One region of the Streptomyces ficellus genome, then DNA from elsewhere that is predicted to be linked to it. Evidence: riboswitches for the same ligand, from Rfam matches in the RefSeq annotation. Region 1 holds a riboswitch; each other region holds the start of a gene.
The links. A riboswitch is a leader RNA that binds a small molecule or an ion and turns the genes downstream of it on or off. The one in region 1 is predicted to bind cyclic di-AMP.
Positions count from the first base shown of each region.

Region 2: it holds a riboswitch for cyclic di-AMP, as region 1 does, so the genes downstream of both, EIZ62_RS07300 (M23 family metallopeptidase) here and EIZ62_RS29930 (LysM peptidoglycan-binding domain-containing protein) in region 1, are expected to answer to the same signal.
Region 3: it holds a riboswitch for cyclic di-AMP, as region 1 does, so the genes downstream of both, EIZ62_RS04260 (M23 family metallopeptidase) here and EIZ62_RS29930 (LysM peptidoglycan-binding domain-containing protein) in region 1, are expected to answer to the same signal.
Region 4: it holds a riboswitch for cyclic di-AMP, as region 1 does, so the genes downstream of both, EIZ62_RS12430 (C40 family peptidase) here and EIZ62_RS29930 (LysM peptidoglycan-binding domain-containing protein) in region 1, are expected to answer to the same signal.

Region 1 is NZ_CP034279.1:6,647,265-6,654,665, reverse strand. It holds gene EIZ62_RS29940 (helix-turn-helix domain-containing protein) at 1-477, shown strand, start outside; gene EIZ62_RS29935 (nucleobase:cation symporter-2 family protein) at 524-1,951, opposite strand; cyclic di-AMP (ydaO/yuaA leader) riboswitch at 2,561-2,728, shown strand; gene EIZ62_RS29930 (LysM peptidoglycan-binding domain-containing protein) at 2,731-3,498, shown strand; gene EIZ62_RS29925 (polyamine aminopropyltransferase) at 3,818-5,419, opposite strand; gene EIZ62_RS29920 (DUF350 domain-containing protein) at 5,427-5,864, opposite strand; gene EIZ62_RS29915 (DUF4247 domain-containing protein) at 5,971-6,387, opposite strand; gene EIZ62_RS29910 (DUF2617 family protein) at 6,384-6,878, opposite strand; gene EIZ62_RS29905 (MSMEG_6728 family protein) at 7,008-7,401, opposite strand, start outside.
Region 2 is NZ_CP034279.1:1,681,132-1,688,532, reverse strand. It holds gene EIZ62_RS07315 (DNA gyrase/topoisomerase IV subunit A) at 1-1,441, opposite strand, end outside; gene EIZ62_RS07310 (M16 family metallopeptidase) at 1,697-3,040, shown strand; gene EIZ62_RS07305 (M16 family metallopeptidase) at 3,037-4,431, shown strand; cyclic di-AMP (ydaO/yuaA leader) riboswitch at 4,831-4,994, shown strand; gene EIZ62_RS07300 (M23 family metallopeptidase) at 5,008-5,796, shown strand; gene EIZ62_RS07295 (GntR family transcriptional regulator) at 6,049-6,747, shown strand; gene EIZ62_RS07290 (HPr family phosphocarrier protein) at 6,938-7,219, opposite strand.
Region 3 is NZ_CP034279.1:975,543-982,943, forward strand. It holds gene EIZ62_RS04235 (response regulator) at 1-597, shown strand, start outside; gene EIZ62_RS04240 (MBL fold metallo-hydrolase) at 718-1,908, opposite strand; gene EIZ62_RS04245 (carboxymuconolactone decarboxylase family protein) at 2,057-2,608, shown strand; gene EIZ62_RS04250 (TetR/AcrR family transcriptional regulator) at 2,898-3,518, shown strand; gene EIZ62_RS04255 (SGNH/GDSL hydrolase family protein) at 3,648-4,442, opposite strand; gene EIZ62_RS04260 (M23 family metallopeptidase) at 4,595-5,488, opposite strand; cyclic di-AMP (ydaO/yuaA leader) riboswitch at 5,491-5,649, opposite strand; gene EIZ62_RS04265 (tyrosine-protein phosphatase) at 6,245-7,057, shown strand; gene EIZ62_RS04270 (XRE family transcriptional regulator) at 7,077-7,401, opposite strand, start outside.
Region 4 is NZ_CP034279.1:2,877,615-2,885,015, forward strand. It holds gene EIZ62_RS12415 (esterase/lipase family protein) at 1-52, shown strand, start outside; gene EIZ62_RS12420 (M23 family metallopeptidase) at 280-1,809, shown strand; gene pcrA (DNA helicase PcrA) at 1,830-4,328, opposite strand; cyclic di-AMP (ydaO/yuaA leader) riboswitch at 4,539-4,705, shown strand; gene EIZ62_RS12430 (C40 family peptidase) at 4,704-5,969, shown strand; gene EIZ62_RS12435 (hypothetical protein) at 6,049-6,402, opposite strand; gene EIZ62_RS12440 (C40 family peptidase) at 6,634-7,401, shown strand, end outside.

The DNA of each region.
Region 1 (7,401 bases):
CTGGCCCGGCAGCTGAGCGTGGAGCGGCTGGCGTACCGCATCGGCATGGACCCGGCCGAGTACCGCGCGGCGGAGTCGGAGCGGTACTGGGACGGCGACCTGCGGCAGACCAGGGCCCTCGTGGACGCCCTGGGGCTGTCGCTGCGGAAGCTGGTGGGCATCATGGGCCGCGGCGAGGAGCTGGCCGGCCACCTGCGGTCGGCGGTCGACGGGCGCTGGAAGACCCACGTGGCGCCGGTGGCGGAGCTGGTGGTCGTCAACGAGACCCTGGTGGGCGGCGCGCTGCGCACGATGCACACGGAGTTCGCGGAGTTCTCCAAGCGGTACATGGGCCATCTGGTCGCCCGCAACGACGACTCCCGCCTCAAGGAGGTCGCCGCGGAGCGCTCCGCCTACCTCCACCGGCTGGTCGACCACTTCTGGGACCTCGTCGGGGACGTGGGCGAGGAGCCGCCGTTCGACGCGCGGGGCCGCTGAGCCCGGGCGGCCGGCCACCGTGGGCCGGCCGCCGGCCGCTCGCCGGTCAGTGGGCGGTGGCCCTCATGGAGGTGGGCGGCGGCGCGGCGGCGCCGCCGTCCTCGTAGTCGTCCCAGTCGATCTCCATCGCCTTGCGGCGCGTGAACGCGTTGAAGAACAGGTTCAGCGCGATCGCCGTGAGGGCGCCGAGGGTGATACCGCTGTCCAGGACGGCCCTGAGGTCGTCCGGCATGCGGTCGAAGAAGGGTGTGACCGTCGTGGGGAGGAACGCCGCGCCCAGGCTGACGGCCAGGACGAGGGCGTTGCGCTCCTCACGGAGGTCGACCTTGCCCAGGATCTGGATACCGACCGCCGCCACCAGGCCGAACATGGCGATCGCCGCTCCGCCGAGCACCGGGTGGGGAACGGCGGCGACCAGGCTTCCGGCCTTCGGCAGCAGCCCGAGCACGATCATGAAGACACCGGCGGCGACCACCACGAACCGGCTCATCACCCGGGACATCCTGACCAGGCCGATGTTCTCGGCGAAGGCCACGTAGGGGAACGAGTTCAGCACGCCGCCGAGAACGGTCGCCACGCCGTCGGCGCGCAGGGCGCGGGTGACCGTGTCGCTGTCGACCTTCTTGCGGATGATCTCCCCGATGGCGTACACGTCGCCGGTCGTCTCGATCATGGTGATCAGCATGACGACCACCATCGCGACGACGGGGAGCAGTTCGAACTCGGGTGTCCCGTAGTGGAAGGGCGTACTGACGCCGAACCAGTCGGCGTCCGCCACGGCCCCGAAGTGCGCGTCGCCGAGGAGCCAGGCCACGGCGGTGCCGGCGACCAGCCCGATGAGTACGGCGAGGCTGCTGAGGAACGGCTTGCCGACGCGGACCACGGCCAGGACGAGCAGCAGGGTGCCCAGCGCGTACGCGAGGTTCTTCCCGGACCCGTACGAGGGGTCGCCCATGAGGTGGGCGCCACCGGCGGCGTTCTGGAGACCCACCGGGATCAGGGTGATTCCGATGATGGTGAGGATCGTGCCGACGACGACCGGCGGGAAGTACCTCACCAGCTTCCCGAAGAAGGGCGCGAAGAGGAAAGTGGCGATACCGGCCGTGATCACCGCGCCGTACACGACCAGCAGGCCGGCCGTTCCGCCGCCGGCGCCGATTCCGATGGCCACCATGGGTGAGACGGCGGTGAAGGTGACGCCCTGCACCAGGGGGAGTTTCGCGCCGACCTTCCAGACACCGAGCGCCTGGATGATCGTCGCTATGCCACAGGTGAGCAGGTCCGCGTTGATCAGGTAGACCAGCTCTTCGCGGGAGAGACCCAGGGCGTTCCCGAGGAGTACCGGGACGATGACGGCCGCGGCGTAGAACGCGAGAATGTGCTGGAAACCGTAGAGGGTGAGTTTGGGGAGGGGAAGCAACTCGTCGACGGGATGCGGCTGCTTCCCGGAGTGCTGTCGGGGGACTCGTGCCATCTCTGCCTTGCCTTCGCGAGGTAGGTGAATGAGAGAAGGGGCCTTCGCCGTGCGTCCCGGATGACAAGACGTGGACATGTCGGCCCGTACGGAGCCGACGTCTGGCGGAGTTGCCGACACCACGTCGCCCTGCGCTGCGTTTGTGCGTCCTGGTTGGCAGGACGTCCTTCGATCAGGCCTGAACAGGACCGTTTTGTCCTGGGATCCGGAGGGGGAGCCGATCGGGGCGCTCACCCTAGTTCACGGCCGGCGTTCCTCGCGAGTAACCGGCGTTCGACGGCGATCGGACCGCCACCCACGCCCTCCTCGCGCACCATGCGTCCCTTTTAGTCCATGCATGCACCTTTTGCCGCCAGCGACCGCAAAGTCCATATCGCTCCATACATAAGCAACTTGTGTATGCGGTTCGGGCGGCGTGATAAGAATCACCGCGCAACGAGGGCGTGCTGGCGTTCCGGGGCCGGATTTCCGTGGGTTTGCAGCAAAGTTGACACTCTGCCACCCGACCCGTGACGGAAGAGCCGGGAAATCCGAGCCTTGTTCCCTCACGCGTCTCTCGCTTACGGTCCCCTCAATCCGGATGGACCGCCGAATCCTGCCGCCGTCCGGAATTTCCACCCACCCACTCAACGACGCACGGCAGGAGCGGGGGAACCAGGTAAGCCGCCGGTCCGGTACACACCGGAACGGCTTGGGGTGAAGTCGCGGTGATTCCGCGGCCGGGCATCTCCAGCCCGAACCCGACAGCTCACCTCGCAGGCGACGGAGAGGAATTCGCCATGCCCGCAAAGGGTAAGCACCGTCGTCCGAAGAGCAACCCGCTCGCCCGCCGTTTCGTCGCCGCGGGCACGGGCGGCGCCGCACTCGCGCTCCCCATGATCGGCGCCACCGCCGCCGAGGCCGCGCCCAGCACGGCGCCCGCCGTGGCACAGGCGGTCACCGCCGCCTCCCCGGCCGCCGCGCCCGCGAAGGCCCCCGCCACCTATTCCGTCGTCGCGGGAGACACCCTCTCCGGCATCGCCCAGGAGCACGGCGTGAGCGGCGGCTGGCAGAAGCTGTACGAGGACAACCGCAAGGCCGTCGGCGCGGACCCGTCCCTGATCCGCCCCGGCCTCAAGCTGACGATCGGCGGCAAGGCCGCGGCCGAGCGCGCCTCGGCGCCCGAGCGTGCCGACCGTTCCGCCGCGCGGACCGCCACCCAGGCCGTCGCCAAGACCACCACGTACGCGAACAACCTCGACGGCTGGATCCGCGAGGCGCTCGACATCATGAAGCAGCACAACATCCCCGGCAGCTACGAGGGGATCCACCGCAACATCATGCGCGAGTCGTCCGGCAACCCGATGGCGATCAACAACTGGGACTCCAACGCCGCGGCCGGCACGCCGTCGAAGGGTCTCCTCCAGGTCATCGCGCCGACCTTCCAGGCGTACCACGTGCCGGGCACCGCGAACGACGCCTACGACCCGGTCGCCAACATCACGGCCGCCTGCAACTACGCGGCCGACCGGTACGGCTCCATCGACAACGTCAACGGCCCGTACTGATCCCTCCGGGTCGCCACGACCCCGCACGACCTCGACCCCGGGGCCGGTCCGCACGCACGCGGCCGGCCCCGGCGGCGTGCGCGTGGCACCCGACGAACGACCAGGCTCTTGCATAAAAATGCGGACTATGACAATCTCACTCATACCGCGTTGTACGAGGAGTTTCCCGCATGGCCCACGAAGCCGACCCGACTCTTCCCACCCCAGCACACCGAACAAACATCGCTCTGGCCCGCAACTGCCACCTCTGTGGTGAGTGGGGCACGGTGATCGACGCCCACGGCCATGACGCACCATGCCCGGGCTGCCAGGGGGCAGCTCAGTAGTTCTGCCACTCGTGGCGCGTGTACTCCAGCACCGCCGGGTCCATCAGGGTGCTCGCCCGTACGTCCTGCCGGCGCCGGTCGACCGGGAAGACGGTGGCGGCCGCGAGGACGTCCTCGTCGAGGAAGCGCAGCGGCGGCGTACGAGCCGCCAGGCGCAGCGGCGGCGGAGCGCTGCCGGCGCCCGGTGAGGCGAGGACGAAGCCCCAGTTGCCGAAGCTCGGCACGTCGATCTGGTACGGGGTCGTCGCATAGCCGGCCTCACCGATGGTCGCGGCGATGGACCAGTACGACTTGGGCGCGAAGAACGGCGAACCACCCTGCACCATGACGCGGCCGTCCGGCGTCAGGACACGGCCCAGCAGGTGGTAGAACTCCACGCTGTAGAGCTTGGCCAGCGCGGCGGTGTCGGGGTCCGGGAAGTCGATGAGCACCGCGTCGTAGCGCCGGGTGGCGTCCCGCAGCCAGTTGAAGGCGTCGGCGTGGACGACGGTGACCCGGGGGTCGGAGAGCGCGTCGTCGTTGAGGGCGCGCAGCGGGGCGAAGTCGTGGGCGAGCCGGGTCATCGCCGGGTCGAGGTCGACCAGGGTCACCCGCTCGACGTCGTCGTACCGCAGCACCTCCCTCAGGGCGAGCGCGTCGCCGCCGCCCAGGATGAGCACCGATGACCGCTTGCCCGACAGGGCGGGGTGGACCAGCGCCTCGTGGTACCGGTACTCGTCCACGGAGGAGAACTGGAGGTCGCCGTTGAGGAACAGCCGGGTGTCCGGCTGCCCGGTGAACGCGGTGGACCGGGTGACGACGATGTCCTGATAGGGCGTGGTCTCGGCGTGGACGATCGGGTCGCGGTAGAGCTGCTGGCGTGCGGTGACCTCGATGTCGTCGGCCAGGACGTACACCGTGGCCAGGAGGCCGAGGACGGCGGCCGCGCCGGCCAGCAGGCCGTTGCGCACCACCCGGCGCGTCTCGCGCCGGAAGATCCACAGGACGACGACCACGCCGGCCACCGCGTTGACCGCGCCCACCACCAGCGCGCCCTTGAGCTGGCCGAAGGCCGGCAGGAGCAGCAGCGGGAAGCACAGCCCGCCGACCAGCGCCCCGACGTAGTCCGCGGCGAACATGTCGGCGACGGCGCTGCCGGCCTCCTGCCGCCGGATCCGCTGGAGCAGCGTCATCAGCAGCGGGATCTCGGCCCCGACGAGGAGGCCCACGACGAACGAGACGACCACCATGGCGGGCATGTAGAGGCGCAGCCAGGCGAACGCCACGTACAGGATGAGGACCGACAGGCCGCCGACGAGCGCGAGCAGGATCTCGACGAGGGCGAAGGCACCGACCGCGCGCCGCTGGAGCGGTTTGGCGGCCAGGGACCCGATGCCCATGGCGAAGACCATGACGGAGATGACCACGGAGGTCTGCATCACGGAGTTGCCGATGAGGTAACTGCCGAGCGCCGTCAGCGCCAGCTCGTAGACCAGGCCGCAGGCGGCGCAGACGAACACCGCGAGCAGCAGCAGGAACCGCGTGCCGCGCGGGTGGGCGGCCGGCTTCCCGGAGGTGCCGGACGGGGTGGTGCGGTCCAGGACGGTGGTGCTCACGCGGGGGTCACGAGACGGCGGCGCCGACCATGAAGGCCGTGCCGAGGTACATGGCCGCCTGGACCCAGGCGGCGGGGTGGGGGCTCGTGCCGTTGTCGTCGAGCACCGCGTGGCCCAGTCGTCCGGGCGTCAGCAGGCCGACGACGACGGAGATCAGCGTCATCACGACGACCCCCGCGAGGCCGTACAGGAGCGTGCTCAACAGGCCCTGCCCCAGGCCCTGTTCGGACTCGCTGGCCCGGATGGACTGCTCGATGACGAGGCCGATGGCGACCGTCTGGCCGGCGAGGAGGACGGCGGCGCCGCGGTTGCGCTCGGTCCACACCACGTGGACGAGCTTTCCGGGGGTGACGAGGTCGAGCGCGATGAAGCCGACCGCCATCACGACGAAGCCGACCATGCCGTAGAGCAGGGCGGTGCCTGCCGACTCGAAGATCTCTGCCACGGTATGCCTTTCGGGGACGTCGTCGAGGAGCTCGGACGGAAGGGGCGGGAGGAGCGGGAGGGGCGGTACGGGTGCCGGGCGGGCGGCGGTGGTGGTGTCCGGCGGGTCACTTGCCGGAGCCGGGACCGCCGCCGCGGAAGGACGCGCTGTTGGGGTCGGGCCACGAGCCGAGGTGCGTCCGCCAGCGGCTGTAGCCGGTGCGGTAGTCGTCGATCTCGATCAGGCTGCCCCGGCCGCCGGCGTGCGGGCTTATGGCGACGATGTCGTCGCGGTAGCGGAGGAAGGCCATCTTCCCGTCCGCGAGGCGGTCGACGGCCCGGGTGTTGTCGTGGATCTCGTCGGAGACCTTGGACACGGGGTCGGTGCGGTCGACGTATCCCGTGCCGCTGGAGGAGTACGCGCCCCGGATCCAGCTGCTGGGTACGGCGTTGCCGCCGTCGTCGTCATCGTCCGGGTCGCTGGAACAGGCGGCGAGCGCCACCGTCGCGAGGAGCGTCACGGTGATGCGTCGAGCGGTCTTCATCGGGCCTCCAGCCGGGTGTGCGTCGCCACGATCCGGCGGCTCTGCGGGTAGGTGTGCCAGGTGCGCCAGCTCAGCCCGGCGGTCTCCCGCTCCACGGTCAGGGCGGTGACCGCGTCCGGGGAGCCGGGGAACACTCCGTGCAGCGCCCGGGGGTGGTCCTCCGAGAGGTCCCGGATCCGGGCCACCCGGGCGCTGAACTCGCCGGGTGCGCAGGTGTGGACGCGGGCGGCGAAGGCGTAGTGCCAGCCGTCGAAGTCCCGGGTCTCGGTGTCCGGCAGGCCGCCCTCGACACCGGGCAGGCAGGCGACGGTCTCACCGACCGGGCCGGCGAACACCTGGTGGGAGGCGCCCAGCAGCCGGAGCTGCACGTCGAGGCCGCCGACGGTGAGGTCGCGGACGGCCAGTGCCTCGCGCGCGGGGCGCCCGAGCACGAACGACAGCTGATCGGCGTCCGTGTCCAGGTACGGGGCCGTCAGGGCTATGCCGCTCATGCGGCGCCACCCCTGGTGACGACACCGTTACCGGTGTGCTCGAACCTCAACGATGATCCCCCGACTGCGAAGTGCTTGAAGCGCGGCTGAGTATGGCACAGGCAAAGGCCGCGTCCGCCGGGGGGTGCGTCAGCCGGGGTCCCGGTCGGATCCCGGCCATACGTAGGGAAGGTCGGCCGGGACCCCGGTGAAGCGCTCGGCGTAGAAGCCGGGGTCCTTGCGCAGCAGCGCCGACTGGTGGCTGCGGTGGAAGCCGGGGTCGCCGAGCCAGGGCGGCACCTCGCCGAGCCGGGACAGCTCGTCCTGGCCGCGCACGGGTGCGCCGGGGCGGACGGTGTGGAAGCCGGCGAGCAGGGACGCCGCGCAGGTGTCCTTGTGGCCCAGGGCGGTCCACGCCCCGCAGACCTCCAGCCCGTAGCGGACCAGGGCCTCCTCGTAGCCGGTCCACATCCGCACGGCGGGGTGCCGCCGCCAGCCGTAGCCCGGCACGGTCAGCCCTCGCAGCACCTGAAGCGCCTCGACC
Region 2 (7,401 bases), 5.0 Mb from region 1:
ACGAGACCAGCTTGCGCAGCTCCGCGTCCGACTCCAGGATCCGGGTCAGCTCCTCGATCTCGCTGTTCAGCCGGTCGCGCTCACTCTCCAGCTCGATCCGGTCGAACTTGGTCAGCCGGCGCAGCGGTGTGTCCAGGATGTACTGCGTCTGGATCTCGCTCAGCGAGAACCGCTCGATCAGCCGCTCCTTGGCCTGCGCCGAGTTGTCGCTCGACCGGATGACACGGATGACCTCGTCGATGTCGAGCAGCGCGACGAGCAGGCCCTCGACCAGGTGGAGCCGGTCGCGCTTCTTGCCGCGCCGGAACTCGCTGCGGCGCCGGACCACCTCGAAACGGTGGTCCAGGTACACCTCCAGCAGCTCCTTCAGCCCGAGCGTGAGCGGCTGGCCGTCGACCAGCGCCACGTTGTTGATGCCGAAGGACTCCTCCATGGGCGTCAGCTTGTAGAGCTGCTCCAGCACGGCCTCCGGGATGAAGCCGTTCTTGACCTCGATGACCAGGCGCAGCCCGTGCTCGCGGTCGGTCAGGTCCTTGACGTCGGCGATGCCCTGGAGCTTCTTGGACCCCACCAGGTCCTTGATCTTCGCGATCACCTTCTCCGGGCCGACCGCGAAGGGCAGTTCCGTGACGACCAGGCCCTTGCGGCGCGCCGTCACGTTCTCCACGGACACCGTCGCCCGGATCTTGAAGGAGCCGCGGCCCGACTCGTACGCGTCCTTGATGCCGGACAGGCCCACGATCCGGCCACCGGTCGGGAGGTCGGGACCCGGCACGTACCGCATCAGGGTCTCCAGGTCGGCGCCCGGGTGCCTGATGAGGTGCCGGGCGGCGGCGATGACCTCGCCCAGGTTGTGCGGGGGCATGTTGGTCGCCATGCCGACCGCGATGCCGGACGCGCCGTTCACCAGGAGGTTCGGGAAGGCGGCGGGCAGCGCCACCGGCTCCCGCTCCTGCCCGTCGTAGTTCGGGTTGAAGTCGACGGTGTCCTCGTCGATCGACTCCGTCATCAGGGACGTCGCGTCGGCCATCCGGCACTCGGTGTACCGCATGGCGGCCGGCGGGTCGTCATTGCCCAGCGAGCCGAAGTTCCCGTGCCCGTCCACCAGCGGCAGGCGCATCGAGAACGGCTGCGCCATGCGCACCAGGGCGTCGTAGATCGACGCGTCGCCGTGCGGATGGAGCTTGCCCATCACCTCACCGACGACCCGGGCGCACTTGACGAAGCCGCGCTCCGGCCGCAGACCCATCTCGTTCATCTGGTACACGATGCGGCGGTGGACCGGCTTCATGCCGTCACGGGCGTCCGGCAGGGCCCGGGAGTAGATCACCGAGTACGCGTACTCGAGGAAGGAGCCCTGCATTTCGTCGACGACGTCGATGTCGAGGATCTTCTCCTCGAAGTCGTCGGGCTGCGCGGTCTTCGTGCTGCGGCGGGCCATCGCGGCTGCGGCTCCTTCACCAACAAGGTTGATCTGACGACGCCCATTGTGGACCGTCCCACTGACAACGCCGACCGCGACCCGGAAGAGGGACGCCACGGGGATCCGGGAACTTCGCGGGGTGTCAGTCCGCTTGCATACAGTGGCAGCACTTCCACAGCGGTCCGCGGCAGGGCGCAGCAGCCGCATACAGTGGCAGGACTTCCGCAGCGGCCCGCAGCTGGACTTTTGCACATAGCGATCGAAGGGACGTACATGCCCATGGGTCACACGGCCACAGCCCAGGCCGGCTCCGGCGGCCTGACAGCGACCGAGCACCGCCTGGCCAACGGCCTGCGCGTGGTGCTCTCCGAGGACCACCTGACCCCGGTCGCCGCGGTCTGCCTCTGGTACGACGTCGGCTCCCGCCACGAGGTCAAGGGCCGCACCGGCCTCGCCCACCTCTTCGAGCACCTGATGTTCCAGGGCTCGAAGCAGGTCCAGGGCAACGGCCACTTCGAGCTGGTGCAGGGCGCCGGCGGCTCCCTCAACGGCACGACCAGCTTCGAGCGCACCAACTACTTCGAGACCATGCCCGCCCACCAGCTGGAGCTCGCGCTCTGGCTGGAGGCCGACCGGATGGGCTCGCTGCTCGCCGCGCTCGACGAAGAGTCCATGGAGAACCAGCGGGACGTCGTCAAGAACGAGCGCCGCCAGCGGTACGACAACGTGCCCTACGGCACGGCCTTCGAGAAGCTGACCGCCCTCTCCTACCCGGAGGGCCACCCCTACCACCACACCCCGATCGGCTCCATGGCCGACCTGGACGCCGCCACCCTCGAGGACGCGCGGAACTTCTTCCGCACCTACTACGCCCCGAACAACGCGGTCCTGTCGATCGTCGGGGACATCGACCCCGAGCAGACCCTGGCCTGGGTCGAGAAGTACTTCGGCTCCATCCCCTCCCACGACGGCAAGCAGCCGCCCAGGGACGGGACGCTGCCCGAGGTCATCGGCGAGCAGCTGCGCGAGGTCGTCGAGGAGGAGGTCCCGGCGCGCGCCCTGATGGCCGCCTACCGGCTCCCGCACGACGGCACGCGCGAGTGCGACGCGGCCGACATCGCCCTCACCGTCCTGGGCGGTGGCGAGTCGTCGCGGCTGCACAACCGCCTGGTGCGCCGCGACCGCACGGCCGTTGCGGCCGGTTTCGGCCTGCTGCGCCTGGCCGGCGCGCCGTCGCTCGGCTGGCTGGACGTGAAGACCTCCGGCGGTGTGGAGGTGCCGGACATCGAGGCGGCCGTCGACGAGGAGCTGGCCCGGTTCGCCGCCGAGGGCCCCACCCCCGAGGAGATGGAGCGCGCCCAGGCCCAGCTGGAGCGCGAGTGGCTGGACCGGCTCGGTACGGTCGCCGGCCGCGCGGACGAACTGTGCCGGTACGCCGTGCTGTTCGGCGACCCGCAGCTCGCCCTGACCGCCGTCCAGCGCGTCCTCGACGTCACCGCCGAGGAGGTGCAGGCGGTCGCCAAGGCCCGCCTCCGCCCCGACAACCGGGCCGTGCTGGTCTACGAACCGCTCAGCACCGACCACAGCGACCAGGCAGAAGAGGGGGCCGACCAGTGAGCGACGCCGCTGTGTCCCTGACGTCCATGGACTTCCACCCGCAGCCCACGCCGGGCACCGCCAAGCCGTGGGCCTTCCCCGCCCCCGACCGCGGCACCCTCGGCAACGGTATGACGGTGCTGCGCTGCCACCGCCCCGGCCAGCAGGTGGTGGCCGTCGAGATCTTCCTCGCCGCCCCGCTGGAGGCCGAGCCCGAGGGCCTCGACGGCGTCGCCACGATCATGGCGCGCGCCTTGTCCGAGGGCACCGACAAGCACTCCGCCGAGGAGTACGCGGCCGAGCTGGAGCGCTGCGGCGCCACCCTCGACGCGCACGCCGACCACCCCGGCGTACGGGTCTCCCTGGAGGTGCCGGTCTCCCGCCTGGGCAAGGCCCTCGGCCTGGTCGCCGAGTCGCTGCGCGCCCCCGCCTTCGCCGACAGCGAGGTCGAGCGCCTCGTCCGCAACCGGCTGGACGAGATCCCGCACGAGATCGCCAACCCGGCCCGCCGCGCCGCCATGCAGCTCTCCAAGGAGCTGTTCCCGGCCGACTCGCGCGTGTCCCGCCCCCGCCAGGGCACCGAGGAGACCGTCGCCCGGATCGACGCGGCCGCCGTACGCGCCTTCTACGAGGCGCACATCCGGCCCGCCACCGCCACCGCGGTCGTCGTCGGCGACCTCACCGGCGTGGACCTCGACGCGGTGCTCGCCGACACCCTCGGGGCCTGGACCGGCAACAGCGCCGAGCCCCGCCCCGTACCGGCCGTGACGGCCGACGACACCGGTCGCGTCGTCATCGTCGACCGCCCCGGCGCCGTACAGACGCAGCTGCTCATCGGCCGCATCGGTCCCGACCGGCACGACCGCCTGTGGCCGGCCCAGGTGCTCGGCACCTACTGCCTGGGCGGCACCCTCACGTCCCGGCTGGACCGGGTCCTGCGCGAGGAGAAGGGCTACACCTACGGCGTGCGGGCCTTCGGCCAGGTGCTGCTCTCCGGCCCCGACGGCGGGGCGGCCATGCTCGCCATCAGCGGCTCGGTCGACACGCCCAACACGGGCCCGGCGCTCGACGACCTGTGGAAGGTGTTGCGCACCCTCGCCGCCGAGGGTCTGACCGACGCCGAGCGCGAGACGGCGGTGCAGAACCTGGTGGGTGTCGCGCCGCTCAAGTACGAGACGGCCGCCTCCGTCGCGGGCACCCTCGCGGACCAGGTCGAGCAGCACCTCCCGGACGACTTCCAGGCGCAGCTGTACGCGCGGCTCGCGGAGACGGGCACCGTGGAGGCCACCGCGGCGGTCGTCAGCGCCTTCCCGGTGGACCGTCTGGTCACGGTCCTCGTCGGGGACGCGTCCGAGATCAAGGAGCCCGTCGAGGCGCTGGGCATCGGTGAAGTGACCGTCGTAGGCGGCTGATTGACGCGGCGTCTCCTGACGGCCCGTCCAGGACCCCGGCATCGCCCGATGCCGGGGTCCGCCCTGTTCCGCGGTCCGATCCGGGCCTCGCGAACGGTCCGGGCCCTGTGAACGATCCGTGGCGCCCGAACACGAGCGACGATCCGGCGCCGGGTGAGCCGCTGCCCGCCCCGGTGCCCGGTGCCCGGTGTCCTGGTCTGTGCGCCGGTGGCCGTGGCCTCCTCGCCGGCTCCTTCGCAGGTCTTTTCCGGGCCCATCCATATGTCCGCTTTGTTGCGGAGGCTAGGTGTCTGCCCTGTGGCGTGCGCTACAAAAAACCGTGTCTGTTTGGTGATTGAAAGATCGGCCGCTTAGCGTCTAGTGCGCTGTCCGACCGGAACCCGCCGCACCCGCGGCACCGGGCAGCCATCGCCGAGTCCCCGTCAGGCGCGAGCCTGGGGAGCCGGGGACCCATGAAGTCCCTGGGGTGAATCGGACGCCTTCGCACCCGTGCGGAGGGGCCCGTAGGAGACCTTCCTGCTCCGAACCCGTCAGCTAACCCGGTAGGCGAGAAGGAAGGAAAGGACCAGCCGCTTCATGGCGTTCACCCGTGCCACCGGGAAGCACCGTGCCCCGAGCCGTCTGAGCCGCAAGAGCGCACACGTCGCCGGAGTCGCGGCCCTCGCCACCACCGGCGTCATCGGAACCCTCGCTTCCCCGGCGCTCGCCGCCGCCCCGGACGCCGCTCCGGGATCGCTGGAGGACACCGGCCTCAACCAGGCGGTCATCACGGACACGCTGGCCGACCAGGTCGACGCCCAGGCCGCCGCCCAGGAGCTGGAGGCCCAGGAGGCCGCCGCCAAGGCCGCCGCCCAGGCGAAGGCCGAGGCCGACGCGAAGCGCAAGGCCGAGGCCCGGGTGAAGGCCGCCCGCGACGCCAAGGAGCGCGCCGACCGCGAGGCGGAGCGCAAGCGCCTCAACGCCTTCCAGCTGCCCGTCTCGGGCACGTACGTCAGCACCGGCTACCAGACCGGCGGCGCCATGTGGTCCTCCGGCAGCCACACCGGCATCGACTTCCACGCCGCCTCGGGCTCCCAGGTGGTCTCCGTCGGCGCGGGCACCGTCGTCGAGGCGGGCTGGGGCGGTGCGTACGGCAACAACGTCGTGATCAAGATGAACGACGGCACGTACACCCAGTACGGCCACCTGGCCTCGGTCAGCGTCTCGGTCGGCCAGAGCGTGATGCCGGGGCAGCAGATAGGCCTCTCCGGCTCGACCGGAAACTCGTCCGGCCCCCACCTCCACTTCGAGGCCCGTACCGGCGCCGACTACGGCTCGGACATCGACCCCATCTCGTACCTCCGCTCGCACGGCGTCAACGTCTGACCCACCTCTCTGCCAGCGCGGCGACGGCCCCGGTTCCTCTTCGGACCGGGGCCGTCGTCGTGCCCGGACATCCGCCAGGACGTCTGCCGGACGCCCTGGCGGGGGCTTTTCGGCCAACAGGGCCCCCGATTCCAGGTGCTCGCCGGAATCGCACCCCACGGGAATAGGGTCTTTGCCATAGAGTCACCAATAGAGTTACTCGACAGCTGCTCAACAGAGTCGTTTCGCGCGGAACAATGTGGGGGTTCTGGTATGCGCATTCCGGCGCACTCGGTGTGCACGGCGATCCGCGACGACATCGTCATCGGCGTGTTCGCGCGAGGCAGCCGCCTCACCGAGGAGCAGCTGGCCCGCCGCTACGGCGTCTCGCGCGTCCCGGTCCGCGAAGCGCTGCGCACCCTGGAGTCCGAGGGCTTCGTGACCACCCGCCGCCACGCCGGCGCGTGCGTCGCCGAGCCCACCGAGCAGGAGGCGGCCGACCTGCTGGAGATGCGGACGCTGCTGGAGCCGCTGGGTGCCGCGCGCGCGGCCCAGCGGCACACCGAGGCCCACCTGAAGGTGCTGCGGGGCCTGGTCAGGCTGGGTCAGGAGCGGGCGCGGCGCGGCCCGGGAGAGGACCTCGGGTCGCTGGGCGGCTGGTTCCACGAGACGCTCGCCCAGGCGTGCGGCAGCCCGGCGCTGTCGGCGCTGCTGACCCAGCTCCGGCACAAGATCGCCTGGATGTACGTGGCCGAGGAGCCCGCCCGGCCGGTCGAGGCGTGGGCGGAGCGCGGCGCCATCGTGGACGCCGTGGCCCGCGGCGACGCCGAACGCGCCCGCGCGCTCACCGCCCGCCACGTCGAGCGGTCCCTGTCCGCGTACCGGCTGCGCCGCACGCCGGGGAATGCGGGTGGTGGGACCGTGGTGAGGACTTCGCAACATCGCGTAAACACCGCGAGTGCCCGGAATTAACAGCGCTCCGGTAAAGGAGAGGGAGAAATTCGCACCCGATGAGCACCCAGAGCAATTCCGGGTCCGCCGAAAAGCGCCGAAAGCCCATGCCGCCCCGGACGGACGAAAGCGGAGCCGAACCGCCCGTTTCCGGGAGGACGACTCCGCTCGATGACTCCGCTTGACGACTCCGCTCGGCGCCGGAGAGGGGTCAGACGGTCTCGGGGAGCTCCTCGAGCCCCTCGGCGACCAGCTTCGCCAGACGGTCCAGGGCGGCGTCCGCGCCCTCCGCGTCCGAAGCGAGCACGATCTCCTCGCCGCCCTGCGCGCCCAGGCCCAGCACCGCGAGCATCGACGCGGCGTTGACCGGGTTGCCGTCGGCCTTGGCGATCGTCACGGGGACGCCGGAGGCCGTGGCGGCGCGGACGAAGATGGAGGCGGGGCGGGCGTGCAGGCCCTCGGCCCAGCCGACGTTGACGCGGCGCTCAGCCATGGTGTTGCCCTTCGAGTCTCGGCGGTTGTCTAGACCAGTTGTCGAATCCAGTCTCTCACGTCCCACAGGGTGCTCGAACCGGCCTTCACGGGGCCACGACCGCCGGTCGGCGCGCCTCGCCCCGCGTTGTCCCCCGCGTTGTCCACAGCACCTCCGCGACCGGCGCCCGCACCGTACGCTGG
Region 3 (7,401 bases), 5.7 Mb from region 1:
GTCGAGGCGGTCCGCCGCACCCGTCCCGACGTGGTCCTGATGGACATCCGGATGCCCGAAATGGACGGTCTGGAGGCCACCCGCCGCATCCTCACCGGCGCCCCCGGCGAACCCCGCGTCCTCATCCTGACCACCTTCGACCTCGACCGGTACGTCTACGCGGCCCTGTCCGCCGGCGCCAGCGGCTTCCTCCTCAAGGACGTCACCCCCGAGCAGCTGACCGCGGCCGTCCGCACGGTCCGTACCGGCGACGCCCTCCTCGCGCCCGCCATCACCCGCCGCCTCGTCCAGCGTTTCGCCGGAGGCGACCATCGATACAGTGCCCGGCACGGCGATGACACGACCGCCCTCCACCGCGACCTCGCCTCGCTCACACCGCGCGAACTGGAGGTCCTGGGCCTGCTTGCCCGCGGGCTGAGCAACGCCGAACTCGCCACCCGCCTCCACCTGGCCGAGGCGACCGTCAAGACGCATGTCGCCCGGATCCTGGCCAAGCTCGGACTCCGGGACCGCGTCCAGGCCGTGATCGTCGCCTACGAGACGGGTCTGGTCAGCGCGGGCGCGCACGAGGCCGTTGGGCAGTCCACCGAGACGTAGAACGCGGACGTGGAAGGCGGCCGGGGGCGGGGGCCGGGAGCCGAAGCATGCGCCCGCCCTCACCGGCGCTTTCCTACGAGCGCGGGGCGGGCCGCCCCGCCGGGTCGTCCACGCTCGCCGTCACCGCTCACCCGCGAGGTCGAGGTCGCCGCTGCGCGGCTCGGCGGGGACCTCGGCGGCGCGCCACGGGCGGGCGATCGGGCGTGATATCGCCCGCCACCACGGCTCCACCGGCAGCCTCGCGGCCGGCTCGAAGGGCTCGCCGGGGTGGGGGAACGCCACCGCCTGGCCCGCCGCCTCGGCGGCGTCCTTCGTCCACTCCGCCGGCTCCGCCCAGGGGTGAGGGGCGAGGTTGAACGTCCCCCAGTGGATCGGCAGGAGCACACCGTGGGGCGCGCCCGACTGCAGGTCGAGGTGGGCCCGGAGGGCCTCCTGCGGGGTCATGTGGATGTCCGGCCAGTACTCGCTGTACGCACCGAGCTGGATCATGGTGACGTCGAACGGCCCGTGCTCGGCGCCGATGTCCCGGAAGCCCTCGAAGTACCCGGTGTCGCCGCTGTGGAAGAGCCGGTGCTCCGGCCCGGTGACCACCCAGGAAGCCCACAGGGTGTGCTGCTGGTTGCGCAGGCCGCGGCCGCAGAAGTGGCGGGCCGGGGTGGCGGTCAGCCGCAGGTCGCCGACCTCCGTCGACTCGTTCCAGTCCAGCTCCCGCACGCGGGAGGCGGGCACGCCCCAGTGCTCCAGGTGCGCGCCGACGCCGAGCGGGACGACGAAGAGGGTGTCCGAGGCCGCGAGGGCGCGTATCGACGGGAGGTCGAGGTGGTCGTAGTGGTCGTGGGAGATCACCACCGCGTCGACGGGCCCCAGCGCGGCGAGCGACAGCGGGACGGGATGCAGCCGCTTGGGTCCTGCGAAGGAGAAGGGCGAGCAGCGTGCGCCCCACACCGGGTCGAAGAGGATCCGGTGGCCGTCGGTCTCGGCGAGCACGCTGGAGTGTCCCATCCAGGTGATCCGCAGTCCGGTGGCCGCGGGGCGGGCCAGGTCGGCGACGGTGGTGGGGTGCACGGGGACGCCACCGGTGGGCGCCCGGCGGGCCCGGGACTCCTTCTCGAAGTAGACCTTCGCGAATTCCAGGGTGGAGCCGGACGGTCTGTGCCTGGTCCCGACCGGGTTCTGGAAGGTGCCGTCCGCGAAGTTCGGCGACCGGCGGATGCGCTCCATCCGCTCTCCGGTGGCGTCCGCGCCGAAGGCGGCCGGCCGCAGTGCGCGCAGTCGGTGGCGGAGCTGGGGCGGGACGCCGGAGCCGGTCACGGTACCTCCAGGGGGGTGAGCGTCCTTCCATTATGGGCGGGGGGTACGACAACCCGGGGGCGGGCCCGGCGGGTGCGATGTCACATCGGTGACCGCCCCGTCCGTCGTACCGGTGAAAGGTTGTCCACCCGTACCCCAGGAGGCCCTCATGGCCCGCATCTCGCTCACCCCGCCCCGCACCCTGCTCTTCCGCGCAGTCGAGTGGTACGCGAAGCGCACCTACGGAATGGGCCTCGACCCGGTCCGCGCGGCCGGGCACAACGGGCGCGTCCTGCGCACGACCCTGCGGTTCGAGCTGGCCGTCGGCCGGTGGAACGCCCTGGACCCGACCCTCAAGGCGCTGGCCGTGATGGCGTCGGCCGCCGAGATCGGGTGCAGCTGGTGCATGGACTTCGGGTACTGGGAGAGCACCCGGCACGGCGTCGACCCGCGCAAGCTGCGTGACCTGCCGGTGTGGCGGGACAGCGACGCGTACACGGCGCGGGAGCGTGACGTGCTGGAGTACTCCGAGGCGATGACGGCCACCCCTCCGGCCGTCGAGGACGACCTGGCCGAGCGGCTGCGCAAGGAGCTCGGCGAGGCGGCGTTCGTGGAGCTGACGGCGATGGTGGCGCTGGAGAACATGCGCTCCCGGACCAATGCCGCACTGGGCCTGACCAGCCAGGGCTTCAAGGACCGGTGCGAGCTGCGGCACCGCTGACCCGCCGCCTGCCCCGCGCCTGCCCCGGGCCCCGGTGGGGAGTGGCCTGGCGTGCGCGGGGTCCGGGGCGAGCGAAGCCCGACGGTGCTCCACGGACACGACCTGGGGAGTGTCCGGAAAGTATCGGCGTCCGCCCGGAGGGCGGGGGCCGTGGCGTCCGGTGCGTGCTGTCGCAAGGCGGAGGAGGGAGACATGGCGGAGCCATGGCGACCGACGACAACGCGGCGACAGTGCGTGCAGGGCGTCACGGGCCAGGCGAGACTTGACGGACACGACCTAGGGTGGCGGCGTGGGCAGAGTGCGGTTGAGCGTGGCCGAGCGGCGCGAGGAGCTGCTGCGAGCCGCCGTCGAGCAGATCGAGGCACGGGGTGTGGCAGCCGTGCGGATCGCCGACGTGGCTTCCGCGCTGGGCGTGAGCAACGCGCTGGTGCTGTACCACTTCTCCACCAAGGAGAAGCTCGTCGCGGCCGCCTTCGCGTACGCCGCCGAGGGCGACCTCGCGCACCTGCGCCGGCTGCTGGGGCGCCGGACCACGGCCACCCGCCGGCTGCGCGCGGCCGTGCACTGGTACGCCCCGACGGGCCGGGCCAAGGGGTGGCGGCTGTGGATAGAGGGCTGGGCGGCGGCCCTGCGCGAACCGGCGCTGCGGGTGGTCGCCCAGGACCTGGACCGGCAGTGGAAGGCGGCGCTGACCGAGGTGATCGCGCAGGGGGCGGCGGCCGGCGAGTTCCGGTGCGAGGATCCCTCGGCCGCGGCCTGGCGGCTGACCGCGTTCCTCGACGGCCTCGCCGTCCAGATGACCGCCTACGCGGCGCCCTTCACCCGCGCCGCGATGCTGGCCTGGGCCGACGAGGCCCTCGCCCGCGAGATCGGCCGCCCCGCGGCCCCACCGGACGCGCCCCGCCGATGACGACGCCCGCGCAGGCCCGGAGCCCGGGGCGCGCCACCGGCCCGGCCCGGCGCGCCGCGTGACCCTCACGTCGCGCCACGTACCTGTCAGGACCGGTGTCCTCCGCACCGCCCCGCAGGGCCGGCGCCGTTACAGGGGCAGCAGGTCCGGTCGCTTGGCGGAGACGTGGTCGCCGGACGACTCGCCGCGCAGCCTGCGGCCGATCCAGGGGACCAGGTACTCGCGTGCCCAGTTGATGTCGTCGCGGCGCAGTTCGAGGGGGCCGCGCGGCGGCAGCGGTGGCCAGGGCTGGTCGGGGTCGGCGGGGACGTCCACGCCCAGGACCTGGCCGGCCCGGAGCGCGACCCGGGTGTGGCCCTCGGGAGACAGGTGCAGCCGGTCGTCGTCCCAGGCGCGCCGGTCCTGGACGGTCTTGAGGGACCACAGGTCCAGCACCGGGCACCCGTACCGGTCCGCGATCGCGCGCACGTGCCCGTTGTACGTGGCGATCTTGCCGCGGAGCCGGCGCAGCACCGGCACGGTCCTGGTGTCGAACCCGGTCGTGACCAGGACGGTGCCGACCACGGACGTCAGGTCGGCGACGGCGCGCTCGAAGCGTTCGGCGACCTCGTCGGGGTCGCTGCCGGGGCGGATGATGTCGTTGCCGCCGGCGCAGAAGGTCACCAGGTCCGGGGCGAGTTGCCGGGCCCGCGGCACCTGTTCGGCCACGATCTGGTCGAGGAGGCGTCCGCGTACGGCGAGATTGGCGTACCGGAATCCCTCGGTCTCCGGCAGCCGGTCCGCGAGCAGCACCGCGAGACGGTCCGCCCAGCCGACGAACGTTCCGTCGGGGCCGGGGTCTCCGACGCCTTCGGTGAAGCTGTCACCGATCGCCGCGTACGACCCGAATACGTCACGGTCTCTGAATGTCGAATCGTCTGCCACGGGAGCACATCCTTCACCGGGAGATGTGACCTACGCGACCGTAAGGAGGGGTTGACGGGGGGTGATGTTTGCCACCGGTCAAGATTGTCCCAAGCGCGGAATACGACTCCGCCCGGCACCGGGACGCGGTGCCGGGCGGAGGAACGTTCGCGTCAGAGCGAGACGCCGTGCTGGCGCAGGTACGCAAGCGGGTCGATGTCCGAGCCGTAGTTGGGGCTGGTCCGGATCTCGAAGTGCAGGTGCGGGCCGGTGGAGTTGCCGGTGGAACCGGACAGGCCGATCTGCTGGCCGCCGCTCACCGACTGGCCGGAGGAGACGGACAGCGAGGAGAGGTGGGCGTACTGCGAGTAGTTGCCGTCGGCGTGCTTGATGACGACCTCGTTGCCGTAGGCGCCGCTCCAGCCGGCCGAGACGACGGTGCCCGCGCCGACGGCCTTGACGGTCGTGCCGGAGGAGGCCGAGAAGTCGACACCGGTGTGGTAGCCGGAGGACCAGCTGGAGCCGGAGGCGCGGTAGGAGGTGCTGACGCCGGCGTCGACCGGGGCGGTGAAGCCGGAGCCGCTGGTCTTCGGGGCGGACTGGGCCGGGGCCTCGGACTTGGCGGCGGAGCGCGAGGCGCGGCTCTCGTCGCGGTCGTCCGCCTTGGGCTTGGCCGGGGCGGCCTTCGCGGGGGCGGCCTTCGACTTGGCGCCGAGGGTGAGCTCCATGCCCGGGATGATCAGGGACGGGTCCTCGCCGATGACCTGGCGGTTGTCCTGGTACAGCTTCTTCCAGCCGCCCTTGACGTTCTTGTTGTGGGCGATCTTGGAGAGGTGGTCGCCGGAGACGACCGTGTAGGTGCGCGGCGCGGCCTTCTGCGGGGCGGCCTGGGCGGCTTCGGCGGTCACGGCCTGCGGCGCGGCGGCGGGGGCGGCCTGCTCGGCGGCGTGCGCGCCGGTGGCCCCGAAGAGCGGGAGCGCGAAGGCCGCGCCACCCGTACCGGCGGCGACGAAACCACGCGTGATGGTGCTGGACTTGGGACGGCGGTGCTTACCCTTCGCGGGCATGGCGATTTCCTCTCCGGCGCCTGCGAGGTGAGCTGTCGGGTTCGGACTGGAGTTGTCCGGCCGCGTCATGGACGCGACTTCACCCCGAGCCGGTCCCGGAAATCCGGGTCGGCGTACTACCTGGGTCCCCCGCTCCTGCCACGCGTGGGTGGGTGCGAATTCCGACCGGTGGCAGGATTCGGCGGTCCGGCCGGATTGCCGAGACCGTAAGCGAGTGGGGTCGGCGTGAACAAGCCGCTGATTTCCCCACCGCATTCCGGGCGGTGGTGAAGCCCGGGAATTCCGGTCACCCTCCGTGGACAAGGGATCATGAATTCCCGCTGTGGGCACGGAATTTGTGGAGGGTGTCCCGCCACGGACGGTCACAGTTATGACGCTGCTCACGTGGCTCCGGCCATCTCCCGGGCGACCAGGGCACGTTATACCCAATCACCCAATACGGACAGAACAGCCATTAGCTGACGAGTCTTGCCAATCCCACCGCGTAGGCGGCTGGATGCGGCAGCCCCGGTCCGCGCAGCGCCGGGTTCACGAACACCATCGAAGACCTACGAAGTGGGACAGAAGCGCATCTACCGTCTCCGGTCCATGGGCCGCGACGGCCCGGCTGCGGGCTCGTCCACCCCCCGCGACCATGGGAAGGGCAACGGATGTGCGACGCGCACGGAGATTGATTGCCCGACGCACCGATGTCGTATCGTCGGATCGCGAACATCGTCGGCGGCGGACGCCGACCGCAGACACGGAGGAGCCCCCGTGACGCAGGAGCTGCCGCAGGTCCCGTCGACAGAGCCCGAGCTGACCGGGGTGCGCAACTTCCGTGACGTCGGCGGGCTTCCGACGGTGGACGGCCGGCGGGTGCGCCACGGGATCCTGTACCGCAGCGGCCACCTCGCGCACGCCACGGGCACGGACGCCGCCTTCCTCGCTGGTCTCGGTCTGCACACGATCTTCGACTTCCGCAACGCCGCCGACCAGAAGCTGGAAGGTCCGGACGTCGAGCTCCCGGGCGTACGGAACGTGAACATCCCGCTCTCCGACCCGGCCGACGGCGCGGAATTCTGGACCATGGTCCGGGACGGCGACCTCGACCAGCTGCGCTCCATCCTGGCGGACGGCAAGGGCGCGGCCCGGATGACGGCCTCGTACCGCATGATCATCAAGGAGCGCACCGCCGAGCACAGCCGGGTCCTCCACGCGCTCGCCGAGGACAGCGTCCCCGCCCTGATGCACTGCGCGGCGGGCAAGGACCGGGCCGGGCTCTCCATAGCGGTGTCCCTGCTCGCGGTCGGCGTCGAGCGCGACGCGATCGAGGAGGACTACCTCAAGTCCAACGACCCGCACCGCCGCTACAAGGTGCGCCGCAGCGACACCTCCCCCGCCGCGATGTCCCCCCAGGTCATGGAGCTGCTCAGCCCGCTCTTCGAGGCCCGCATCGACTACCTGACGGCGGCCTTCACCACGATCGAGGAGACCTGGGGCTCGACCGAGCGGTACCTGACCGAGGGCCTGAAAATCAGCCCCGAGACGCGCGAGCGGCTCCGCGAGCGGCTCCTCGACCAGGGCTGAGCCCCACGCCCGCCGCCGGTCAGCGGCGGTGGGCGTCCGTGCCGAGGCACAGGTCCGCCGCGGCGCTCTGCATAAGGGTGTGGACGAACAGCAGCTCGGCCCCGGCCCGGGTCGCCGCGGCGATCCGGTGCGGGGTCAGCGAGTCGAAGTGGGCACTGTCCCCGGGGTCGAGCACGTGCACCGCCTCACCGAGGGCCAGCCGCACCCGGCCGTCGAGGACGTACAGCCACTCCTCCCCCGGGTGTACGCGCACGAGGTCGCCCGGCGCCGCATACGGCACGCGGACGCGCAGCGCCTGCATCGCCCGCCCGGGGCCGCCGGCCTGGTGGTAGATCCAGCCGTCC
Region 4 (7,401 bases), 3.8 Mb from region 1:
GGACTCCGGTGGGGCGACCGCCGGAACATCTGATTCCGCGTCCGTGGCCTGACGCGACCCACTCCGGTTTCGAACAGCTCTCGAACGTAGGGCCAAGGCTCTGCCCGCACTCCGCCGAAAGGCGGCCGAATGCCCGTTTCCCGCTGGGCCAAAACCCACGGAAGATTGTCGCTTGCGCATACCGCCGGGTACAGTCGCGCCCACTGCTTTCCCCCTCTGGGTCCCCCGTAGCCGGGGCCGCCCGGATCTGGTTCTGCTGCCGAGGCGAGAGAGAAGTTGGTGAACGACCAGCCCCCCCACGCCGGGTACGTCGGAGACGACGCGTATTCCACCGGCAGCTTCGCCACCGATCCCCTCTTCGGCGCCCTTCCCGGCACGTACGACAACGTCCAGGCGAACGCCTACGACAGCAGCGGCAGCGGCTACTACGCCGACCACAGCGGCCAGTACGACTCCTCCCAGTGGGGCGCCGCCGCCGCGACCCAGCAGTGGGCCACGACGGACACGACCGGGTACGCCGAGTACTCCCAGCACACGGGGCAGTGGGACGCCGGCGCGTGGAGCGAGGCGAGCGGCGCGTACGACACCACCGGCCAGTGGAACCTGACCGCCGAGGCCGCCGGCGCCACCGCCGCCTTCGAGACCGGCGCCTATGACGCCACCGCCTGGAACCATGCCCCCGCGCCGACCGAGACGTTCACCGTCCCCGAGCAGTACGACTACGCGGCGGCCGACCAGGCGCACCCGGCGCAGACGCCTGCCGAGCACCTGACGGAGACCAGGCACCTGACGGAGACCGGGCTCGCCACCGAACCCGAGTTCACCCTGGAGCCCGAGTTCACCCCGCAGTCCGAGTTCACCGCCGAGCCCGAGTTCGCTGTTGAGGCCGAGTTCGCTCACGAGGCCGAGCACGGGGCCGAGTTCACCCCGGAGCCCGAGCACGGGGCCGAGCAGGCGACCGGGTCCGAGGGCCTGCACGACAGCCTCACCCAGACCGCGCTCACGCCCGTCGCCCCCCGCCCCAGCCGCCGCGCCGGCCAGGGCGGTGGCGGCAGCCGTGGGCGCCGCCGCACCCCCGCGAAGCGTTCCGCGCTGCTGACCGTCGCCGTGCCCTCGGCCTGCGTGATGGGCGTCGCCGGCATCGCCGCCGCGTCCGTCAGCGGCCTCAACCCCGGCGGCACCGGCGAGACCAAGAGCGACGAGAAGACGGTGACCGCCGCCGACCCGGCCACGGTCAAGCCGGTCGTCGCCAACAGCGAACTCGACACCCAGCTGGCCGCGCTCAGCGCCGACGCCCGCGACTTCGGCGACCGCGCCAGCCGCACCCAGGAGCGCATCGACCTCAAGGAGCGCCAGGAGGCGGAGCGCAAGAAGCGCGAGGCGGAGGCGGCCCGCAAGGAGGCGCTGCGTCCCAAGTTCGCGCTCCCGGTCGCCCTGCACCAGCTCAGCGCGCAGTACGGTCAGGCGGGCGTCAACTGGATGTCCCTGCACACCGGGATCGACTTCCCCGTGCAGTACGGGACGCCGGTGATGGCCGCGACCGACGGCACCGTACGCACCCAGTGGAACAGCGCGTACGGGAACATGGCGATCGTGACCGCCAAGGACGGCACCGAGACCTGGTACTGCCACCTCAGCAGCACCAAGATCCGCTCCGGTGAGGTCAAGGCCGGCGAGGTCATCGCCTACTCGGGCAACTCCGGCAACTCCACCGGACCGCACCTGCACTTCGAGGTACGGCCCGGCGGCGGCGCCGCGATCGACCCGCTGCCGTGGCTGCGGGGCCACGGCCTCGACCCGACCTCCTGAGCCCGGGGGCCGCCCGGCCCCTACAGCTTCTCGACCGGCGCGTACCGCAGCAGGAGCCGCTTCGGCTTCTCGTCGCCGAAGTCGATGGTCGCCTGCGCGTCCGCGCCCGCTCCCGTCACCGCCATCACCGTGCCCAGACCGAACTGGTCGTGCGTCACCCGGTCCCCGACCGCCAGCGAGATCACCGGCTTGTCCGTCGTACGCCGCGTGGCGAAGCCGGAGGGGCCGGCGGACCGCGAGCGTGACGACAGCGAGGAGGACAGCGACGACGCGATGCCGGACACCGGGCCGGACGGCTTGGCCGTCGCACCCGTGCGCTTCCACTCCAGGTACGCGCCGGGGATCTCCTCCAGGAACCGCGACGGCGGGTTGTAGGAGGGCTGCCCCCACGCGCTGCGCATCGTCGACCGCGTCAGGTAGAGCCGCTCGCGGGCGCGGGTGATGCCCACGTACGCCAGGCGGCGCTCCTCCTCCAGCTCCTTGGTCTGGCCGAGGGCGCGCATGTGCGGGAACACGCCGTCCTCCATGCCGGTCAGGAACACCACCGGGAACTCGAGGCCCTTGGCGGTGTGCAGCGTCATCAGCGTGATGACGCCGGAGCCCTCCTCGTCCTCGTCGGGGATCTGGTCGGAGTCGGCTACCAGGGCGACCTGTTCCAGGAACTCGGCCAGGGTGCCGGTACCTTCGCCCTCGCCGCGGTCCTGCTCGAACTCCAGGGCGACGGCGGCCAGTTCCTGGAGGTTCTCGATACGGGTCTCGTCCTGCGGGTCGGTCGAGGCCTGGAGTTCGGCCAGGTATCCCGTGCGCTCCAGGATGGCCTCGAGGACCACCGCCGGGCCGGCGCCCGAGTCGACGACGGTGCGGAGCTCCTCCATGAGGGTGTTGAACCGCTTCACCGCGTTCGCCGAGCGGGCCGCCATGCCGTACGCCTCGTCGACGCGGCGCAGCGCCTGCGGGAAGGTGATCTTCTCTCGCAGCGCCAGCGCGTCGACCATCGCCTCGGCGCGCTCACCGATGCCGCGCTTGGGGACGTTGAGGATGCGGCGCAGCGGGACGGTGTCCTCGGGGTTGGCCAGGACGCGCAGGTAGGCGAGGACGTCCCGGACCTCCTTGCGCTCGTAGAAGCGGACGCCGCCGACGACCTTGTACGGCAGGCCGACGCGGATGAAGATCTCCTCGAAGACACGGGACTGGGCGTTGGTCCGGTAGAAGACCGCGACGTCACCGGCCTTGGCGTCGCCCGCGTCCGTCAGCCGGTCGATCTCGTCGGCGACGAACTGCGCCTCGTCATGCTCGGTGTCCGCGACGTACCCCGTGATGCGGGCGCCCTCGCCGGCGTTGGTCCACAGGTTCTTGGGGCGGCGGCTCTCGTTGCGCTCGATGACCGCGTTGGCGGCGGAGAGGATGGTCTGCGTGGAGCGGTAGTTCTGCTCCAGCAGGATGGTGGTGGCGTCCGGGTAGTCCTCCTCGAACTGGAGGATGTTGCGGATGGTCGCGCCGCGGAAGGCGTAGATCGACTGGTCGGCGTCACCGACGACGCACAGCTCGGCCGGGTCCAGGTCCTCGTACCCGGTGCCGACCAGCTCGCGGACGAGCGTGTACTGGGCGTGGTTGGTGTCCTGGTACTCGTCGACCAGGACGTGCCGGAAGCGGCGGCGGTAGTGCTCGGCGACGTCCGGGAACGCCTGGAGCAGGTGCACCGTCGTCATGATGATGTCGTCGAAGTCCAGGGCGTTGGCCTCGCGCAGCCGCGCCTGGTACATCCGGTACGCCTCGGCGAGGGTCTTCTCAAAGCCTCCCCCTACGCCTTCGGCGTGGGAGGTGCCCCCAGCGGCCTGGTCGGCGAAGGTCTCCTCGTCGATCAGCTCGTTCTTCAGGTTGGAGATCTTGGCGCTGAACGACTTGGGCGGGAACTTCTTCGGGTCCAGGTCCAGGTCGCGGCAGACCAGCGCCATCAGCCGCTTGGAGTCGGCGGCGTCGTAGATCGAGAAGGACGAGGTGAAACCGAGCTTCTTCGACTCGCGGCGCAGGATGCGGACGCACGCGCTGTGGAAGGTCATGACCCACATGGCGTTGGCGCGCGGGCCGACGAGCTGCTCGACGCGCTCCTTCATCTCGCCGGCGGCCTTGTTGGTGAAGGTGATCGCCAGTATCTGGCCGGGGTGGACGTGACGCGTGCCGAGGAGGTGGGCGATGCGGTGGGTCAGCACCCGGGTCTTGCCCGATCCGGCACCGGCGACGATGAGCAGCGGGGAGCCGGTGTGCACGACGGCGGCGCGCTGCTGCTCGTTCAGCCCCTCCAGCAGCGCGGCGGGGTCGACGACGGGACGGTGGGCGCCGTCGCGGTAGTGGGTGTCCCGGGGCGGGGGAACGTCGAAACGGTCCCCGAAGAGGTCGTGCGGGACCTCCTCCGCGGCCGGGGCGTCCCCGGGGCCCTCGGAGTCCTCGGGCGGCGGCGGGGGCTCCTCGGAGTGGTTCCGGAGGTCCGCCAGGAAGCTGTCGTCAAAGAGGCTGCTCATCGCCTATCGAGTCTAGGCGGCCCCACTGACACCCGTGGACGAACCGCGAACCGGCCCGATTCGTCACCCTCCGTACCGAGTCGGCGACATCACGCCAAGGTCACGGAAACGTATCGGGCATATCGAACATCATCCTTCACAGCACCACCACAGGTTGGCTAGCGTGCTCGCCCAGGCGGTCCGTTTTCTCTTCGGCGAACCACGCCAGTCGGATCGCCCACGCCGAATTCGTGCTGCCCTCGGGGCAGTTCGGAACCGGGGACCCACACGCACGACCGAGGTGAATCGGCCCGCAGCCCCTCGGGCACGGCCGTAGGGCACCTTCCGTTCCGCCCGAACCTGACAGCTAACCCGGTAGGCGGTCCACGGAAGGAGATGCCGGCCTTGGCGTCGCATCGCAAGCCGCGCGCACCGCGCACCTTGCAGACCCTGCATGCCCACTCCCCCGCCGTCGGGGTCACGACGGCCGCCGCCCTGGCCTCGGTCACGCTCCTGTCGTCACAGAGCGCGACCGCCGCACCCCGGACGGACGGACCGGCCACGCCGGTGAGCGACCCGGACAGCAAGCCGGACGGCAGGCCGACGGTCGAGGAGGTCCAGAGAAAGGTCGACGACCTCTACCGGCAGGCGGGCACGGCGACGCTGCAGTTCCCCAGGATCCCCAAGGCCACGGAAGCCCCGGCCCCGCAGCGGCGCGAGGCCGGCCGGACGGCCGACGGCGCCGCGCGGCGTACGGAAGCGCCGAACGGGTCCCGTCGCGCCCTCGGCGCCCCCGAGGCCGCCCCGTACCGCTCGGGCGGACCCGGCCCGGCCGCCTCGCTGACCCTCGCGGACGACCCGCAGGACTCCGTGGACCGGACACAGCTGATGGACCGGACGCAGCTGATGGACCGGCTCACCGACCGGGAACCCGAACCGCTCACGCCGTACGAGCCGCCGGCGACGGCAGCCACGGCGGCAGTCGCGGCCGGGACCTGGGGCGGAGAGGAGCAGCGGCCGGCGGCGACGTCGGAGCCGGACACCCTCGCCGCCTCGCAGGCCTCCCTACGCACCACCAAGCAGACCGTCCAGCGCAAGCTTGCCGAGGCGCGGGCCCTGTTCGCCCGGCTGACGGCCGGGGAGCGGGTACGGGCGGAGATGCCGTGCGTGAACCTCGGCCAGGCGCCCGGCCAGGAGCCGGGCTTCACGCAGGCGCACGCGCCGGACCTGGGCTTCACGCAGGCGCAGGCGCAGGCACAGGCGCCGGGGCCGGCGCCGGCGGGCGTGGGGCTGGACGGCGGCAGTGGTCCCACGGCCAAGGCCCGCGAGGTCCTCGCCTTCGCCGAGGCCCAGATCGGCAAGCCGTACGTGTGGGGCGCGACGGGCCCGAGCTCGTACGACTGCTCCGGGCTCACCCAGGCCGCGTGGCGGGCGGCGGGGGTCTACCTGTCGCGCACCACGCGGGAGCAGGTCATGGAAGGGCAGCGGGTGGCCGTGGAGGACCTGCGCCCGGGGGACCTGGTGTTCTTCCACGACGACGTCAGCCACGTCGGGATCTACCGGGGCGACGGGAAGATGATCCACGCGCCCAGGCCCGGTGACAGCGTCCGCGAGGAGTCGGTGTACTCCATGCCCGTGCACAGCGCCGTGCGCCCGGCCTGACCCGAGGCGGACGAACGACCCCGGCGGGCACGGCGGGCGCGGCGGGCCTGACGGTTCCGCCGGGCCCGCCGGCCGGCGGTCAGGTCCAGAGCGTGGCGATGAAGATGTTGGCCACCGTCAGGCCGCCGACCGCCCCGAAGAACGCCTTGTCGACCCTCTCCTCGTCACGCTTGACGTAGACCAGGGCGAGGATGACGACTAGGACCGCGAGCTTCACACCGATCTTGACGTTGTTCACGGCCTGGTCGTCGGCCTGGTTGAGGCCGACCAGGGCCACGCCGGTGACCAGCATGGTCAGGGCGCCGTGCAGCATCGCGGGGCTGAAGCGCGCCGTTCCCTCACCCATCGCCTTCATCTGGGTCAGGAAGCCGCCCAGCAGGCTGGCGATACCGATGACGTGCAGTGCGACGAAGACATTGATGAGTGCGTCCATGGGCCGCACCCTAACCGGGGCCATATCACCGGCCCCCGGCCAGGGTTGCCTCAACGGTCGCATCGGTCGCGGCTGATACGGAATGCGGGATTCCGAGCGTGCCCGCTCCGGCGAATTCGTTCGTGAACCCTCACCTGGGGCCAATTGCGGTCATGCCGCCGCCGGGCCGTGACCTCCAGGTTTAGCGTCCTCCCCCAGACCCACCCCCGGCGAAGGGAAGTGACCGCCCTCGTGGCAGCGCACCGGAAACCCAGGCAGCACCCGCTGAGCGGCCGTGCCGCCGTCACCCTGGCACTGGCCGGGGCGGCCACCGCCACCGCCTTCGAGGGTTCCGGACACGCCGAACCCCGCCAGACGCCCGCCCAGGTCAGGGCACAGGCCGACCGGCTGTACCAGGAGGCCGAGGAGGCCACCGAGAAGTACAACGGCGTCAAGGAGGAGGCCGAGCGGGCCGAGGCGGCGCTCAAGGCCCTGCGCGACGAGGCCGCCCGCCGGACCGCCCGTCTCAACGCCGCCCGCGACGCGCTCGGCTCCGTGGCCACCGCCCAGTACCGGGGTGGCGGCCTCGACCCCGCCGCCCGGTTCCTGCTGTCCAGCGACCCGGACGCCTACCTCCGCAGCGCCGCCGTCGCGGACCGGGTCGGGGACCGCCAGGCCGCGGCGGTCGGCGCCGCCGCAGGCCAGGCCGCCGAACTCGCCAGGCTGCACTCCGAGGCCACGGGCCGGCTCCGCGACCTGGCCGCGCGGCGGGCCGAACTCGCCCGCCACAAGGCGACGGTCCAGGACCGGATCGGGGCCGCCGAGAAGCTCCTCGACCGGCTCACCGCCGCCCAGCGCGCCGCCTACGACGGCGGTTCCGCCGGGGCCGGCGCGGCGACCGGCCCGGCGCCCGTCGGCGCCGCCGCCCCGGTGCAGGGCACGCGCGCCGCGCAGGCCGTCGCGTACGCGTACGGCGCCCTCGGCAAGCCGTACGTGTGGGGCGCGACCGGCCCGGGTTCG